3 regions of the Vibrio sp. YIC-376 genome follow, and region 3 is predicted to be linked to each of the others. Evidence: predicted binding sites of a transcription regulator. Region 3 holds the regulator's gene; each other region holds the start of a gene.

What was found. The regulator MetJ, encoded in region 3, represses methionine synthesis genes. The targets are predictions, from matches to a motif close to TTAGACNTNTANANGTCTAA.
Region 1: metK (methionine adenosyltransferase) is a predicted target of MetJ. The motif match lies at 4,159-4,178, and genes of this name have one in related genera.
Region 2: metH (methionine synthase) is a predicted target of MetJ. The motif match lies at 4,550-4,569, and genes of this name have one in related genera.

Annotation. Positions count from the first base shown of each region.
Region 1 covers NZ_JBBWFK010000013.1:70,813-76,833, reverse strand. Annotated here, with positions in the region: gene rsmE (16S rRNA (uracil(1498)-N(3))-methyltransferase) at 1-288, opposite strand, end outside; gene endA (deoxyribonuclease I) at 422-1,117, opposite strand; gene WJM94_RS20025 (SprT family zinc-dependent metalloprotease) at 1,247-1,744, opposite strand; gene WJM94_RS20020 (DUF2189 domain-containing protein) at 1,810-2,607, opposite strand; gene metK (methionine adenosyltransferase) at 2,925-4,079, opposite strand; gene tkt (transketolase) at 4,396-6,021, shown strand, end outside.
Region 2 covers NZ_JBBWFK010000012.1:95,595-101,615, forward strand. Annotated here, with positions in the region: gene lysC (lysine-sensitive aspartokinase 3) at 1-751, shown strand, start outside; gene metH (methionine synthase) at 821-4,501, opposite strand; gene WJM94_RS19630 (cation:proton antiporter) at 4,694-6,021, shown strand, end outside.
Region 3 covers NZ_JBBWFK010000021.1:44,778-50,798, reverse strand. Annotated here, with positions in the region: gene bfr (bacterioferritin) at 1-260, shown strand, start outside; gene WJM94_RS22705 (malic enzyme-like NAD(P)-binding protein) at 470-1,747, shown strand; gene metJ (met regulon transcriptional regulator MetJ) at 1,863-2,183, opposite strand; gene WJM94_RS22695 (O-succinylhomoserine (thiol)-lyase) at 2,407-3,570, shown strand; gene WJM94_RS22690 (bifunctional aspartate kinase/homoserine dehydrogenase II) at 3,583-5,991, shown strand.

The DNA.
Region 1 (6,021 bases), on a different contig from region 3:
GATTGTGAACTCCATCTTATCGCCACGTGAAATGACTTGGCCAAGATGCAGATCTAATGGAGATTCAATGCTGCTTTCGACACGCTCAGTGAGGTCCACCATGACATTCTTTTTGCTGACTTCACTGATCACTGCTGGGAACTCAGCGCCGCTGCCGTCAAATAATAGAACTTCCTGACCTTCCTTCATGCGAAGTACACGGCCAATATGGCCCGCAGCGTCTTCACTTAATGCGAGTGTGCCAAGTTGGTGAATGGTTTCTGGATGATAAATTCGAGGGATACGCATGAGATTTCCAGCAAGAGAATAAACTTAGTTCCTAACATGGATGCATTCCATCGAAAAAACAAGGGGCAAGAGGCGTTTCGAGTCAACGAAACGCCTCTACAAGAAAGGGCAGTGGCTATCTCTGTTTGTGTTTTTACAGCGCGCTACAAGCCTCTTGAACAAATGGGTTGTGGTTGCCCTGAACTTTGGCAATACGCTTATCACGTTCACATTCCCATTTATCTGCAGGGTAGGTTTTGTTCCATGCACTCATCAACTGAGTTTGTTGTTTGGAAAGCTTGAACCCGTACTCTTTACTCATATAAAGGTAGGTACGAGCAATAGAACCACGTGCGCGATCTGGTGGCATTACTTTGCGCTGTTTGAAGTTTACCTGCATCTCACAACGACCATAACTGACGCCGTCAACGCCATTCCACTGACTGAAGTTGAAGTTAGAACGGTCACCGTTTACTTCACCAATCGCCGGTGTCAGGTTATGCAGGTCAGCTTCCATTAATCGAAAAGTATTGTCATTGCGCGAGCAGTTTTTACGGCCGCCATTTTGCCAGCACTGTAGCTGGTGTCCAAATTGCCAAGCTGGAACGACATGTTCCCACTCTATACGAGAAGCGCGTGTTTCTTGCTTTCGTACCTGGTAGCCGCAAGAGGCAAGGTCGGGTGAGCCTTTCTTGCCTTGCCATTGAATATCACAACCGCAGTAAAAGCTGGTGGGATGATCCTTATAGATTTTTACCGCTTCGTGCTTAGCGGCTGAAAAGGAACTTGGTGGCGCGGCCACGGCTGCACTGGAAAGTGCGAGAATGAATAAAGAAAACAGGTATTTCATGGTTAAAGTCTTAGAAAAGTGTGACTTTAGCCATTCTAACACTCAGTTATAGGCTTTCGTAATAAGCAAGTTAATAATTAAAAAAGAAAAGTATAACGTTGAAACCAGTTGGTTATTTTTACAAACGCTCTAGGTAAGCTGAACACCCGTGAAGCTAAGACGCTGACGACACTTCTGACATGAATACACCGCCTGTTTACGCAGCACTTTATTATGGCGACGAACGGAAAGCGGGTAAGTTGTACAGTGACAGCGATACTCGAAGGTTTTGCCTTGAACAGAAGAGACTTCGAAACTATGTGTGGTTTTAGCAGGTACGTTAAAGACCGATTCCATTACGGTTTGCCACTCTTTGCCGTGAGGGCGCACTCGGCCATACAGCTGGTAAGTGATCAGATGGGCAACTTCATGCGGTATGACTTCTTGCAAAAAGGCATGTTTGTTCTCTTTAAACAGAACTGGGTTGAGGCGAATCTCATTTAGCTGAAGATAGGCTTTTCCGGCAGCTTTGCCACGAACATTAAACGTAATGCCTGGAAGAGGGAATGAGCGCTTAAAAGCATGTTCAGCTAATACGATATATTGCGTCATCACCTGTTTTGCTTTGTAGCTTAGTTCAATGTCCATTCTTTCCTCACGAATTCAATAAAAAGCCCCCGCAGTTGCGAGGGCTGGATCATAGCATCACTGATTTAAGGTGTGTGTTTTTTCTTAATAGTTGCGTGGTAAGCATGCCAAGTTCCGTAGCCGAGAATTGGCATGGTAAACAGCATACCAATTCCGTAAGTGGCGAAACCAATTAATATACCGCCGCAGATGACCGCCGCCCAAACAATCATGGCCGGGATATTGGATTTTACTGCATTGAAGCTGGTGAAAACCGCAGTCATCATGTCGACACGGCGTTCCATCATTAATGGAATTGAAAATGCAGAGATGCTGAATACGACACAGGCCAACACGAAACCTACGAGCGAACCAATCACAAGGAATGGTAAAAATTCAGTCAATGGTGCGCCTTGCACCGATGGGTATAGGGCATGAAGAAGCGCTGCAATACGCATCCAGAAAATCATACAAACAGCTAACAGAACAGCAAAGGCCCATTGCGAGCTTGAATTACGCCCGATCGCTTTCATTGAGTGGAACAGGCGAGATTTGTGTCCGCGCTCTCTTTCCCAGCTGGCATCGTATAATCCCAGCGCTAAAAAGGGGCCAATTAACATGTAGACAATGAGACTCGGCATTACGACAAGGTGTGTGCCTTGCCACTGTACAAGCAACACTATACCTATGGCTGCAGCCATAAAGCACAGTCCATAAAATGCGCTGATGAGTGGCATTCGTACGAAATCATGCAAACCCAGAGCGAGCCAATGGAACGGAGCACTGAGATTAACCGTGTTACACGGAATGGTTCTAGCGTATTCGTTATCAGGTACTTCCTTTCGCTTACCATGGAAGTCGGATGGATTGACTGTTCGAGGCATAACTCCTCCTTGGTTTATTCCTACGAAATTAACTAAGTAATGACTTACCCAACCCCTAGTAGGTTTCAGTCATAAAAGGATGTCTGGCTAACGTATTCCCCAAGTTTTTTGTCGTCACACTAGCTCAGATCCGCGTTGTTATTGAAATGCTATTTAACAATATTTTAACTATTGGCGGAGTTGGGACAATTTACAACTATTTGCTTGAAATTTGTTCGGGTCAGTTTCGACTGGTGGGCAAAGGAAGTAGGAAATAGGACGAAACAAAAAGCCCCCGCCAAGAGGCGAGGGCTTTGTAGATTCCGAGTGAGGCTCGATTACTTGATGCCAGCGAAATCGCGAAGAAGTTCTGCTTTATCAGTCGCTTCCCATGGGAATTCTTCACGACCGAAGTGACCGTATGCAGCTGTCTTCTTGTACATTGGTTGCAGAAGGTTAAGCATTTCTTGTAGACCGTAAGGACGTAGGTCAAAGAACTGACGTACCGCTTCGATGATGATGTCGTGATGGACTTTCTCAGTACCGAACGTTTCCACCATGATAGATGTTGGATCTGCAACACCGATAGCGTAAGACAGTTGGATTTCACAACGATCAGCCATACCAGCGGCTACGATGTTTTTCGCGACGTAACGAGCTGCGTATGCCGCACTGCGGTCAACTTTTGATGGATCTTTACCAGAGAATGCACCACCACCGTGACGAGCTGCGCCGCCGTAGGTATCTACGATGATCTTACGGCCAGTCAGACCACAGTCACCCATTGGACCACCGATTACGAAACGGCCTGTTGGGTTAATGAAGAATTTAGTCTCTTTGCTGAGCCACTCTGAAGGAAGAACTGGCTTGATGATCTCTTCCATTACTGCTTCACGTAGGTCTGGAGTAGAGATTGAATCACAGTGCTGAGTTGAAAGAACAACTGCATCGATACCTACGATCTTACCTTGGTCGTACTGGAACGTAACCTGAGATTTCGCGTCTGGACGCAACCAAGGTAGTGTACCGTTTTTACGTACTTCAGCTTGTTTTTCAACAAGACGGTGAGAGTAAGTAATCGGAGCTGGCATTAGAACTTCAGTTTCGTTACATGCGTAACCGAACATGATGCCTTGGTCACCGGCGCCTTGCTCTTTTGGATCAGCTTTATCAACACCTTGGTTGATATCTGGCGACTGTTTACCAATTGTGCTGAGTACCGCACAAGAGTCCGCATCAAAACCCATATCTGAGTGAGTGTAGCCGATCTCACGAACGGTTTCACGAGTTAGCTCTTCAATGTCAACCCATGCTGAAGTCGTTACTTCACCACCTACCATTACCATACCGGTTTTAACGTAAGTCTCACATGCAACACGAGCCTTTGGATCTTGCTCTAGAATCGCGTCAAGAACCGCATCAGAAATCTGGTCTGCAATTTTATCTGGATGACCTTCTGATACTGACTCAGAAGTAAACAGGTGCTTAGCCATGTTAGCTCCACTATATCTGGTTTAAAACTGGAGCATGATAAACGCTCCAGCGCAAAATAATACTAATATATGCAGGTGTATCTACATCTAGACGGCTATTCTAATTTTGATTGCTCGAATTACAAGCTCTTTTTTGATTTTTGTCACAGCCAAACGTTTGCCTGAGATATTTAAGATTTTGAGAGTTTCGAGGAAATTAAATTCACAGATGCAATATTTGTGAGCTTTTGGGGTGGAAAACGTTTGCGCTCCCTAAGGGGCTTTGAGAGAATTATGACCAATTTTTTCGTTTCGCTTAACGTACTCAGGAGCAGACATGTCGTCTCGTAAACATCTTGCCAATGCAATCCGTGCTCTAAGCATGGATGGTGTTCAACAAGCTAACTCTGGTCACCCAGGTGCACCTATGGGTATGGCTGATATCGCTGAAGTTCTTTGGCGCTCTCACCTAAACCACAATCCATCTAACCCAGAATGGGCTGACCGCGACCGTTTCGTACTTTCAAATGGCCACGGCTCAATGTTGATTTACTCTCTACTACACCTAAGTGGTTACGAGCTATCTATCGACGATCTGAAAAACTTCCGTCAGCTTCACTCTAAGACTCCAGGTCACCCAGAGTACGGTTACGCACCAGGTATCGAAACGACAACGGGTCCTCTAGGTCAAGGCATTACTAACGCAGTTGGTATGGCAATGGCTGAAAAAGCACTGGCAGCTCAGTTCAACAAAGAAGGCCACGACATCGTTGACCACTTCACTTACGTGTTCATGGGTGATGGCTGTCTGATGGAAGGTATCTCTCACGAAGCGTGTTCACTAGCAGGCACGCTAGGCCTTGGCAAGCTGATCGCGTTCTGGGATGACAACGGCATCTCTATCGATGGTCACGTTGAAGGCTGGTTCTCTGACGATACGCCTAAGCGTTTTGAAGCGTACGGCTGGCACGTAATCCCAGCGGTAGATGGTCACAATTCTGAAGCAATTAATGCAGCAATTGAAGCGGCAAAAGCAGACCCTCGCCCTACGCTAATCTGTACTAAGACTATCATCGGTTTTGGTTCTCCTAACAAGTCTGGTTCTCACGACTGTCACGGTGCACCACTTGGTCAAGACGAAGTGCAAGCAGCACGTGAATACCTAGGTTGGGAATTCGGTCCATTTGAAATCCCTTCAGACGTATACGCAGAATGGGATGCGAAAGAAGCGGGTGCAGCAAAAGAAGCAGCATGGAACGAGAAATTCGAAGCTTACGCTGCAGCTTACCCAGCAGAAGCGGCAGAGCTTAAGCGTCGTATCAATGGCGAACTACCTGCAGAGTGGGAAGAGAAAGCAAACCAAATTATTGCCGATCTTCAAGCGAATCCAGCAAACATCGCATCACGTAAAGCATCACAAAATGCACTAGAAGCATTTGGTCAGATGCTTCCAGAATTCATGGGCGGCTCTGCTGACCTTGCGCCTTCTAACCTGACTATGTGGTCTGGCTCTAAGTCTCTAGAAGCGACTGACTTCTCAGGTAACTACATTCACTACGGCGTGCGTGAATTCGGTATGACTGCGATCATGAACGGTATCGCGCTACACGGTGGTTTCGTTCCTTACGGTGCAACGTTCCTAATGTTCATGGAATACGCACGTAACGCCATGCGCATGGCCGCTCTGATGAAAATTCAGAACATCCAGGTGTACACGCACGATTCTATCGGCCTTGGCGAAGATGGCCCAACTCACCAACCAGTTGAGCAAATGGCTTCTCTACGTCTGACTCCGAACATGAGCACATGGCGTCCATGTGATCAGGTTGAATCGGCAGTGGCTTGGAAACTGGCTATCGAACGTAAAGATGCGCCAACTGCGCTTATTTTCTCTCGTCAGAACCTGGCACAACAAGAGCGTACTGCAGAACAAGTAGCAGACATCGCGAAAGGTGCTTACATC
Region 2 (6,021 bases), on a different contig from region 3:
TAGTGACTACAGTGCGGCACTTATCGCTGAAGGTGTTAAGGCTTCTGGCCTAGAGATTTGGACAGATGTCCCTGGTATCTATACTACCGATCCGCGTATTGCGCCGAAAGCGTCTCCAATTCCTGAAATCAGCTTTAGTGAAGCGTCAGAAATGGCGAACTTTGGTGCGAAGATCCTCCACCCTTCTACACTGGTTCCAGCCCTGCGTCATGATATCCCTGTCTTTGTGGGATCTTCAAAAGATCCAGAAGCGGGTGGCACATGGATACGCCATAAAGTAGAAAGCTCGCCGCTTTACCGTGCTCTAGCGTTGCGTTGCAACCAAACTATGGTAACTCTGCGCAGTGCAAACATGTTCCACGCATACGGCTTTCTGGCAAAAGTGTTCGAAATTCTGGCTAAACACAAAATTTCGGTTGACCTGATTACCACGTCAGAGATCAGTGTGTCATTAACCCTGGACCAAACTGATACTTCAGGTGGCGCGCCGAAATTGCCTCAAGCAGTTAGAGAAGAACTGGAAGAGCTGTGTAAAGTAGAAGTTGAACACGACCTATGTTTAGTTGCACTCATCGGTAACAACATGAGTGGCAGTAAAGGCTATGCGAAGCAAGTCTTCGGCACGCTGGAAGATTTTAACCTACGTATGATTTGCTACGGTGCTAGCCCACATAACTTGTGTTTCCTTCTGCACAAATCAGAATCTCAACAAGCGATTCAAAAGCTGCACGCAGAGTTGTTTGAACGATAATTACGATTTTATCGACATACAGAAAAACAAAGGGCTGCCCAGTAGGCAGCCCTTTCTCTTTTCGATGGATTAGCCGTTAATGTTCGGACCTAACCATTTTTCTGCTTCTAGCCTATCCCAGCCTTTACGCTGAGCATAGCTTTCGAGCTGATCTTCCTGAATCTGTGCGATCGCAAAGTAACGAGAGTCTGGGTGAGAAAAATACCAACCAGAAACGGAAGCGCCTGGATACATCGCATAACTAGAAGTGAGCGACATACCAATATTCTCTTCTACGTTTAGAAGCTCCCATAGTGGCCCTTTTTCAGTATGCTCTGGACATGCCGGGTAGCCTGGTGCAGGTCGAATACCTTGGTATTTTTCACGAATGAGGTCGTCGTTGGATAAATTCTCATCCTCAGCATAACCCCAGATTTCTTTACGTACACGTTGATGCAGATATTCCGCAAACGCTTCAGCCAAACGATCCGCTACAGCCTGGATCATAATCGCGTTGTAATCATCACCCTTAGCCTTATACTCGTCAGCCAGTTCACGCTCACCAATACCACCAGTTACCGCAAACGCGCCAACCCAGTCATGCTTACCTGACTCTTTTGGTGCGACGTAATCTGATAGGCAGTAGTTAAAGCCTTTTGGTTTCTCCGTCTGCTGACGCAGGTTACGCAGAACTTTCGCGACTTCGGTACGCGATTCATCAGTGTACACTTCAATGTCATCACCCACACTCGCGGCAGGGAACAGACCACACATGCCACGCGCTTGCATCAAACCTTCACGCTCGACACGGTCAAGTAGCTCATTCGCATCATGGAACAAACGTTGCGCCTCTTCACCAACTTCTTCATGCTGGAAAATCGTTGGATATTTACCAACCAGTGACCAGGTCATAAAGAATGGCGTCCAGTCGATGTACTTACGTAAAGTCGCGACATCAAAATCATCAAAGATATGAATCCCCGGCTGCTTTGGAACAGGAGGAGTATACGTATCCCAATCGATGGCTACTTTATTGGCACGAGCTTCCTCAAGAGTGACTGGCTTGGTTCTGGGCTTCTTACGATTGTGCTGATCACGTACGCGCTCATAATCTTCATTCAACTTTTCTACAAAAGCAGGACGACGTTCATCAGACAACAGGGAAGTACAAACACCTACCGCTCGTGATGCGTTGTTAACGTAAACCACCGGGTGTTTATAATTCTGTTCGATTTTAACTGCGGTATGCGCTTTCGAAGTTGTAGCGCCACCGATCAGAAGCGGAAGATTAAAATCAAGGCGCTCCATCTCTTTAGCCACATGAACCATTTCATCTAATGATGGGGTAATCAGACCCGACAAACCGATAATGTCGACGTTCTCTTCTTTGGCTACTTTTAGGATCTTTTCACACGGCACCATAACACCAAGATCGATGATCTCGTAGTTGTTACATTGCAAAACGACACCCACAATATTTTTTCCGATATCGTGCACATCGCCTTTCACTGTAGCGAGTAAGATCTTACCGTTAGTTTGACCGACCTGCTTCTCTGCATCGATAAATGGTTCTAAATGAGCTACCGCTTGTTTCATAACACGCGCTGACTTAACCACTTGAGGAAGGAACATCTTACCTTCACCAAACAAGTCGCCGACCACGTTCATTCCGTCCATTAACGGACCTTCAATCACTTCTAGTGGCTTAGAGGCGTTAACACGAGCTTCTTCTGTGTCTTCAACGATAAACTCGGTAATCCCTTTAACTAAAGCATGCTCTAAACGCTTTTCGACTGACCAAGTTCGCCACTCAAGTGCTGCGGCATCTTCTTCTTTACCGACGCCTTTATCTGCATATTCCGCAGCGATATCCAGTAGTCTTTCGGTAGCATCGTTACGACGGTTAAGAACGACATCTTCTACCGCTTCGCGCAGTTTTTCAGGTACGTTATCGTAGATCTCCAGCTGACCAGCATTAACGATGCCCATATCCATACCATTTTTAAAACAGTGGTAGAGGAATACTGCATGAATCGCTTCACGAACATAGTTATTGCCACGGAACGAGAAAGAAACATTAGACACACCGCCTGATATCATCGCATGCGGCAAGTCACGTTTGATGTCGCCCACCGCTTCAATAAAGTCAACGGCATAGTTGTTGTGTTCATCGATACCAGTGGCCACAGCAAAAATATTCGGGTCAAAAATAATGTCTTCTGGTGGGAAACCGACTTCATCAACCAAAATACGGTAAGCATTGGTACAAATTTCAATTTTGCGCTCGCGTGTATCAGCCTGACCAACTTCGTCAAATGCCATGACGATAACCGCAGCACCATAACGGCGAATCAGTTTAGCCTGCTCAACAAACTTCTCTTTACCTTCTTTTAGAGAAATAGAGTTCACAATGCCTTTACCCTGAATGCACTTCAGGCCAGCTTCGATGACTTCCCACTTGGAAGAGTCAACCATGATAGGCACTTTTGAAATTTCAGGCTCAGAAGCACACAGGTTCAAGAAGCGAACCATACAAGCCTGTGCATCCAACATGCCTTCATCCATGTTGATATCGATGATTTGCGCGCCATTCTCGACTTGCTGACGTGCAACATCGAGTGCTTCATCGTATAGCTCTTCTTTGATTAAGCGTTTAAATCGAGCAGAGCCAGTAACGTTAGTACGTTCACCAACGTTAATAAATAACGAGTCTTTTTCGATAGTCAAAGGCTCTAAACCAGACAGACGACAAGCCACTGGCAGTTCAGGCAATTCACGAGGCTTCACCTCTGCAACTACCTTTGCCATGTGACGAATGTGATCAGGTGTAGTGCCACAACAGCCACCAATCAGGTTCAAGAAACCACTTTCAGCCCACTCTTTTACATGCTTGGCCATATCCTCAGGGGATAAATCATATTCACCAAATGCATTCGGTAATCCTGCATTAGGGTGAGCAGACACAAAAGATTCTGATATGCGGGACAACTCCTCAACATATGGACGTAGTTCGTCTGGACCGAGCGCACAGTTCAGGCCAAAAGAAATTGGCTTCACATGACGCAATGAGTTGTAGAACGCTTCAGTTGTTTGTCCTGACAAAGTACGGCCAGAAGCATCGGTGATGGTGCCAGAGATCATCACAGGTAAAGCGATACCCAGTTCTTCAAAGACCGAATCAACCGCGAAAGCACACGCTTTAGCATTTAAGGTATCAAAAATGGTTTCGATGAGGATCAGATCTGAACCACCTTTAATCAGAGCACGAGTAGACTCTGAGTAGGCTTCAACCAACTGATCAAAACTGACGTTGCGGTACCCTGGGTCATTTACATCTGGAGAGATAGAACAGGTACGGTTTGTAGGACCAAGCACACCAGCTACAAATCGTGGCTTATCTGGCGTTTTTGCAGTCCATGCATCGGCAACTTCACGCGCTAACTTGGCAGCTGCAAAGTTTATCTCTTCGCTAAGGCTTTCCATCTCGTAGTCAGCCATCGCAATAGTCGTAGCATTAAAGGTGTTGGTTTCTAGAATATCCGCACCAGCTTCAAGATAAGCGCCATGTATTTCCTTGATCAACTGAGGCTGACTCAGTACCAACAAGTCGTTGTTACCCTTTAGATCGCATTGCCAATCTGCAAAGCGTTCTCCTCGATAATCTTGCTCTTCAAGTTTGTACCCCTGAATCATGGTTCCCATACCACCATCGATCAGAAGAATACGTTGCTTCAAATGAGCTTCAATCTGTTGTCTTACATTACTTCCCACAGTACAGCCTCGTTCCTTTATTTATGATTCCATCCTATCACACAAACTTCAGGAGTCTAGACGTCTAAATATGGAAATCATGATTATTTTATCGACTTCTTAACTTATCAAATAATCACGAAAAAATGTTTGCTATTTAAGCAGCATCAGCCGAGAATTCCATTCATAAAATGTTACAAACAGAGTGTTCTAATGTCGGTCTACCATACTTTATGTTTTCTCTCCGCTGCTGCGATGCTAATAGCCTTTGTAAACAGTAAGATCGGAAAGATGCAAACCACCATCGCCATTACCGCTGGCTCGATGGTACTTTCACTCCTTATCCTGATTGCAGGTCAAAACAACTGGTTCCATCTTACAGAAATAGCCACAGAGACAGTAACCAGCATCAACTTCGAAAATTTCTTGCTCAAAGGTATCCTAGGATTTCTGCTTTTTGCCGGTGGTCTGGGGATTAAACTACCTAACCTCAAAGATCAAAAGTGGGAAATTACGGTATTAGCGCTTGGAGCCACTCTGTTTTCGACTTTCTTTATCGGCTTTGTCCTCTACGGAATCTGCTTGTTGATTGGCATTCATTTTGACCTAGTTTACTGCTTGCTGTTTGGTGCATTGATTTCGCCTACTGACCCGATAGCGGTACTTGCTATTGTTAAAAAGTTAAACGCCCCAAAACGTATCTCGACACAAATCGAAGGTGAATCATTATTCAATGATGGCTTCGGTCTGGTTATTTTTGTCACCTTATTCACAATCGCATTTGGTACTGAAGCTCCTACGGTAGGGAGTGTAACCATGCTATTTATTCAAGAAGCGATTGGGGGTATTTTCTATGGCTTCTTGCTTGGTCTTCTCTTCCACTACTTAATCAGTGCAACAGATGATCACTCAATGGAGCTACTACTTACAATTGGCGTGCCTACCGCTGGTTACGCATTCGCAGAGTACATTCACGTATCAGGCCCATTAGCGATGGTTGTCTCAGGGATCATGATTGGTAACTGGACACGTTTCATCGGCTTTTCTAAAGAAAGTGAGGATCACCTAGACCACTTTTGGGAGTTGGTTGATGAGTTCCTGAATGGCGTACTATTCCTGTTAATCGGTATGTCGATGCTGTTATTTAAATTCCACCAAGAAGACTGGATGATGATGGCAATTGCGGTACCGCTGGTACTAGCATCTCGCTACCTAAGTGTATTCCTCTCCTACATTGGCTTTAAGCGTTACAGAAAATATAACCGTTGGTCAGTAAAAATTCTGACTTGGGGAGGCCTTCGTGGAGGGCTAGCTCTGGCAATGGCACTTTCTATTCCGTCTGGAATTTGGGTTGTTCAAGAAAAGCTCATTGATGTAAAAGAGATCATCCTAGTGATGACTTACGCGGTCGTTGTATTCTCTATTTTGATTCAGGGTTCCACAATTACTCCAATGATTGAAAAAGCCAAAGCAGAAGAGAAGAAGATGGAAGAAGAGCGTAACGCTTTATCCTCCTCCGAAATAAAAGAGCAGGAAGTGCC
Region 3 (6,021 bases):
ATCTCGGCAAGTTGATGATCGGCGAAGATACCAAAGAAATGCTCGAATGCGATCTCAAATTGGAAATGGCCGCTATTCCGGATTTAAAAGATGCCATCGCGTATGCGGAAGATATCAGGGACTACGTCTCTCGCGATCTTTTCCAAGATATTCTCGAGGATGAAGAAGAGCATGTCGATTGGCTTGAAACTCAGCTTGGCCTGATTGAAATGTCGGGTATTGAAAATTATCTACAAGCACAGTACGTAGATGAAGAATAATCTTGGGCGTCTCAAGATTGTATTTATAAATCTTAACCTTATAGCAGAGCACCTGACTTAAAAGTTAGGTGCTTTTCATCATTATCTGGTCTAATCTCATTTTATTATCACTATTTTAAGGATTTTGCTCGCAATCTTACCTTTGAAGATTGACTTCTATCCTTTAGAATTTATTCCCCCTTACCTAAATATAAAAAAAGAGACCCCCCATGTCTGAAGACAATCGCCAAGCAGCAACTAGAGAAGAAGAACAGCGCCAACGAGCTCTTGACTACCATGCTTACCCGACCCCAGGGAAAATTGCAGTCGAGCTAACAAAACCGGCAGAAACCGCAGGCGATCTAGCTTTAGCTTACAGCCCTGGTGTTGCTGAGCCTGTGCGTGAAATCGCGCAAAATCCTGACAATGTGTATAAGTACACAGCGAAAGGTAACATGGTTGCCGTAATTTCTAACGGTACCGCTATTCTTGGTCTGGGTAACCTTGGCCCTCTTGCTTCTAAACCAGTAATGGAAGGTAAAGCGTTATTGTTTAAGCGTTTTGCTGGCCTTGATTCAATTGATATCGAAGTAAAACACCGCACGATCGACGAGTTCGTTAATACCGTTGCGAGCATTGCTGACACATTCGGTGGTATCAACCTAGAAGACATCAAAGCACCGGATTGTTTTGAGATTGAAAAGCGCCTTATCGAACGTTGTGACGTTCCTGTTTTCCATGATGATCAGCACGGCACAGCAATCGTAACGGCCGCAGGTATGCTGAATGCGATCGAGCTACAAGGCAAGAAACTAGAAGATTCCACAATCGTTTGTCTTGGTGCTGGTGCTGCGGCAGTAGCATGTATGGAGCTACTGATCAAATGTGGCGCAATGCGTGAAAAGATTTACATGCTGGATCGTAAGGGTGTGATTCATACTCGTCGTGATGATCTCAATGAGTACAAACAGCTATTCGCGAATAACACGGATAAGCGTACCCTGGAAGATGTTATCGAAGGTGCCGATCTGTTCCTTGGTGTTTCAGGTCCGAACCTACTTCCTGCAGAAGCTCTGAAACTGATGGCTGATAAGCCAATTGTTTTTGCGTGCTCTAACCCTGATCCAGAAATCAAGCCAGAGCTTGCACACGACGTTCGTAGTGACTTGATCATGGGTACTGGACGCAGTGATTACCCGAACCAGGTAAACAACGTGCTTTGCTTCCCATTCATCTTCCGTGGTGCTCTGGATGTACGTGCAAGTGAAATTAATGATGAAATGAAGCTTGCTGCTGTCGAAGCAATTCGTGAACTGGCGAAGGAACCAGTGCCAGAAGCAGTACTTAAAGCTGCTGGTGTGGATAAGCTTGAGTTTGGTACTGACTACATTATTCCTAAGCCAATGGACGCGCGTCTGTTGCCTCGTGTTGCAAAAGCAGTGGCTCAAGCTGCCGTTGACTCTGGTGTTGCTCGCATTGAGATGCCAGAAAACTACATGGCAGAGTAATTCTTCCGTCGTAAATGATGTACAAAAAATGGGACGCTATCGCGTCCCATTTTTTATGTCATTCTTTTAGTACTGGAAGCTGAACAACCGAGCGGTGTATTCAATTCAACCATAATTACTCGTCATCAAACGACTCGAACTCGATACCCATTGCTGTCATCAGCGCTTTTGCTTCTGTCGGAATATCGTCAGGGCGATCTTTACGAAGGTCTTCATCCGTAGGAAGCGGTTGTCCTGTGTACGCGTGCAGGAATGCTTCACATAGGAGTTCGCTGTTGGTAGCGTGGCGTAAATTATTGATCTGACGGCGAGTACGCTCATCAGTTAGCACTTTTAAAACTTTCAGCGGGATAGATACAGTGATTTTTTTTACTTGTTCGCTTTTCTTTCCATGCTCAGCATACGGGCTAATGTATTCGCCATTCCAGTCAGCCATTGCGTACCTTCATATTTGTAATAGGTTAAAAATAATAGAGGTGCTGATTTTAGCTGCATTTACTGCCATAAGCAAAGACATATAGACGTCTAGAAGTGTTGACGTCTCAAAATTTGACGAGTAAAGTGACAGGAACAGTAAGGGAGTGTGCAATTCATTGAATCTGAAATTTAGATATAGCGCATTCCTATTTAGAAGTCACCACCTGTGAAAGGATACACCCATGAGCATCCGCAAGCCTGCGACCATTGCTGTACGCACTGGTATCGAATCCGACACTCAATACCATGCTGTCGTTCCACCAATTTATCTATCGACAAACTATGGCTTTCCTGCATTTGGAGAAGTGCCTAAGTACGACTACACGCGCTCAGGTAACCCAAACCGTGGCTTGTTAGAAAGCGCTCTGTCTGAGCTGGAATCAGGAAAAGGAGCGGTGGTAACCAACTGCGGTACGTCTGCGCTGAACTTGTGGGTCTCTGCTTTCATCGGTCCTGACGATCTGATTGTTGCACCACATGACTGCTATGGTGGTACTTACCGTCTTTTCAATACTCGCGCCAACAAAGGTGACTTCAAAGTGCTGTTTGTTGATCAATCAGACGAGCAGGCGCTTGATGCAGCTTTAGCGCAAAAGCCAAAGCTTATCTTGATAGAAACACCGTCAAACCCTCTTGTTCGCGTCGTGGATATTGCTGCTGTATGTGAAAAGGCCAAGCAAGTCGGAGCCTTGGTTGCCGTAGACAATACCTTTTTGACACCTGTGTACCAAAAGCCATTAGATCTGGGTGCTGACTTCGTTATTCACTCTACAACGAAATACATCAATGGCCACTCGGACGTCATTGGTGGTGTGGTGATCACTAAGACGGAAGCGCATGCAGAAGAGCTGGCGTGGTGGGGTAACTGCATTGGTGCGACAGGCACGCCATTCGATAGTTACATGACGTTGAGAGGTATTCGTACGTTAGGCGCTCGTATGCGAGTGCATGAAGAGAGCTCAAAGCAGGTACTTGCATATCTGAAGCAACAATCGTTAGTAGCGAAAATTTATCACCCAAGTCTGCCTGAGCACCCAGGACACGAGATTGCGAAAAAGCAGCAATCAGGTTTTGGCTCGATGCTGAGTTTTGAGTTTGCTGGCTCATTTGAACAGCTCAAAGTGTTCGTTAAAGAGCTGCAGTTGTTCTCTCTTGCTGAATCACTAGGTGGTGTAGAGAGTTTGATTTGTCACCCTGCGTCTATGACACATCGTGCGATGGGTGAAGCCGCGCTGGCAGAGGCTGGTGTATCACAGCAATTACTGCGCCTTTCTGTCGGTCTCGAAGATGCACAAGATCTGATTGCTGACCTAGAGCAAGCTTTCACTAAATCGGCACAGCAATAGGAAACAATAATAATGACTGTACAACGTCAGCTACATAAATTTGGTGGTAGCAGCTTAGCTAATCCTGAATGTTACTTGCGTGTCGCGGGTATCCTTAAAGAATATTCAGCAGAAAATGACCTGGTCGTGGTATCCGCTGCAGGCAAAACTACGAACCGCCTGATTGAGTTTCTCGAAGGCTTAGAGAAAGATGGTCGAATTGCTCACGAAGCGTTACAAGGATTAAGACAGTTTCAAACTGGTCTCGTCGAAGAATTGTTAGAAGGTGAAGCTCAAACACACGTGTTGGCCACTTTACAAGATGAGTTCAGTACGTTGGCTGAACTGACATCTCCGCTTACCGACGCGAAAAAAGCGGCAGTCCTAGGACATGGGGAAGTGTGGTCTTCTCGTTTGCTTGCGGCATTATTGACTCAGCAGGGGTTACCCGCCGTCGCGCAAGATGCGAGAGCATTTTTACGAGCTGAAGCCGGGACGCAGCCAGAAGTCGACCGCGCTCGCTCATACCCGCTTATTAAAGAAGCACTGGCCCAGCATAGTCATAAACGAGTGATTATTACCGGTTTCATGGCGCAGAATGACCATGGTGAAACCGTTCTTCTTGGGCGTAATGGTTCTGACTATTCTGCGACAGTGATAGGTGCGCTTGCGGAAGTCATTACGGTCACTATCTGGAGTGATGTGGCGGGTGTTTATAGTGCTGATCCGCGTTTAGTTGCGGATGCGTGTTTACTGCCGCTGTTGAGATTGGATGAAGCCAGTGAGCTTGCACGTCTGGCAGCGCCTGTGCTACACAGCCGAACGCTTCAGCCTGTGGCGCAAAGTACTATGGATTTGAGCCTCAAATGCAGTTATCAACCTGAATCAGGTTCGACTCGCATCGAACGCGTACTTGCTTCTGGACGTGGGGCAAAAATTATTACTTCATTGGATGATGTGCTGTTAGTGCAGTTGTCATTCAAACCTGGTCATGACTTCAATAAAACGCAAAGTGATGTGCTTAATTCACTTCTGCGTGCCCAGTTAGAGCCTCTGACTTTTGAACTCCAGCCAGAACAGCAGATTTTGCGATTAGCCTATACCGCCGAAATTGCTGGTGGTGCGCTGAAGTTCTTACAAGCGTCGGCGTTTGAGGCAGAAATCACGCTTCAAGCGGGATATTCTCTGCTTGCTGCTGTGGGGGCTGGAGTAACGACAAATCCTAGCCACTGTTTTGGTTTCCATCAAAAGTTAAAACACTCACCAGTGGAGTTTATCTCTGAAACTGAATCTGGATTGAGTCTGGTGGCGGTATTACGCAGCTCGAATACAGAAGAGTTGGTTCAATCGATTCACACCCAGTTGTTTCAGGCACAGAAGCGAGTTGCTGTCGCATTATGCGGTAAAGGTAATATTGGCTCGAGCTGGCTGAATTTATTCGCAACACAGAAGAATGAACTAGAGAAACGTCATGGCATGAGCTTTGACTTAGTTGCTGTGGTTGATAGCCAGAAGTTCTGGTTTGATGAACAGGGTATCGACGCCACCAAAGTGTCAGCACTATTTAACGATGAAAGTGTTGAGAACGATGATTCTTGGCTGACTCGCCTTGGTGCGCTGCAGGATTACGATGAGGCCGTTGTGCTTGATGTCACCGCAAGTAAAGAGCTGGCTCAGAGTTACATCGATATTGCTCAGCAAGGTATCCACTTGATCTCCGCGAATAAAGTGGCGGGCTCGGCGAATAGCCAGTATTACCATCAGGTGCAAGATGCCTTTGCAAAAATTGGGCGTCACTGGCTCTACAACGCGACTGTAGGAGCCGGGTTACCAATCAATCATACGGTTCGTGACCTGCGTGAGAGTGGTGATGAGATTGTGGCGCTCTCAGGCATTTTTTCCGGTACGCTTTCGTGGTTGTTCCAGCAGTTCGATGGCACGGTTTCATTTAGTGAACTGGTCGATTTGGCCTGGCAGCAAGGTCTAACGGAACCAGACCCTCGCTCTGACTTAGATGGTTCAGATGTGATGCGTAAACTGGTGATTCTGGCGCGTGAGTCTGGTTTGGATATCGAACCGGGAAGTGTAAAAGTCGAGTCGCTTGTTCCAGAGGAGCTGCGTGATCTGAGTTTAGATGAGTTCTTTGATAACAGCACGTTACTGAGCCAGACTCTGCAAGAGCGTTTGATAAAAGCGCAGAAAAACGATCAGGTTCTACGCTACGTCGCACGTCTAGAAAAAGATGGCAAAGCGACCGTAGGCATCGAAGCCTTATCCCGAGAACATGCGCTTGCGAACTTGCTTCCGTGTGACAATATCTTCGCAATCGAAAGCAAGTGGTACAAAGACAACCCGTTAGTGATTCGTGGTCCGGGTGCTGGACGAGAAGTGACGGCTGGTGCGATTCAATCCGATCTAAACCGTCTTGCTGGGCTGTTTTAAATTGGTGTTAGTTCTCAAACCCCGGGGATA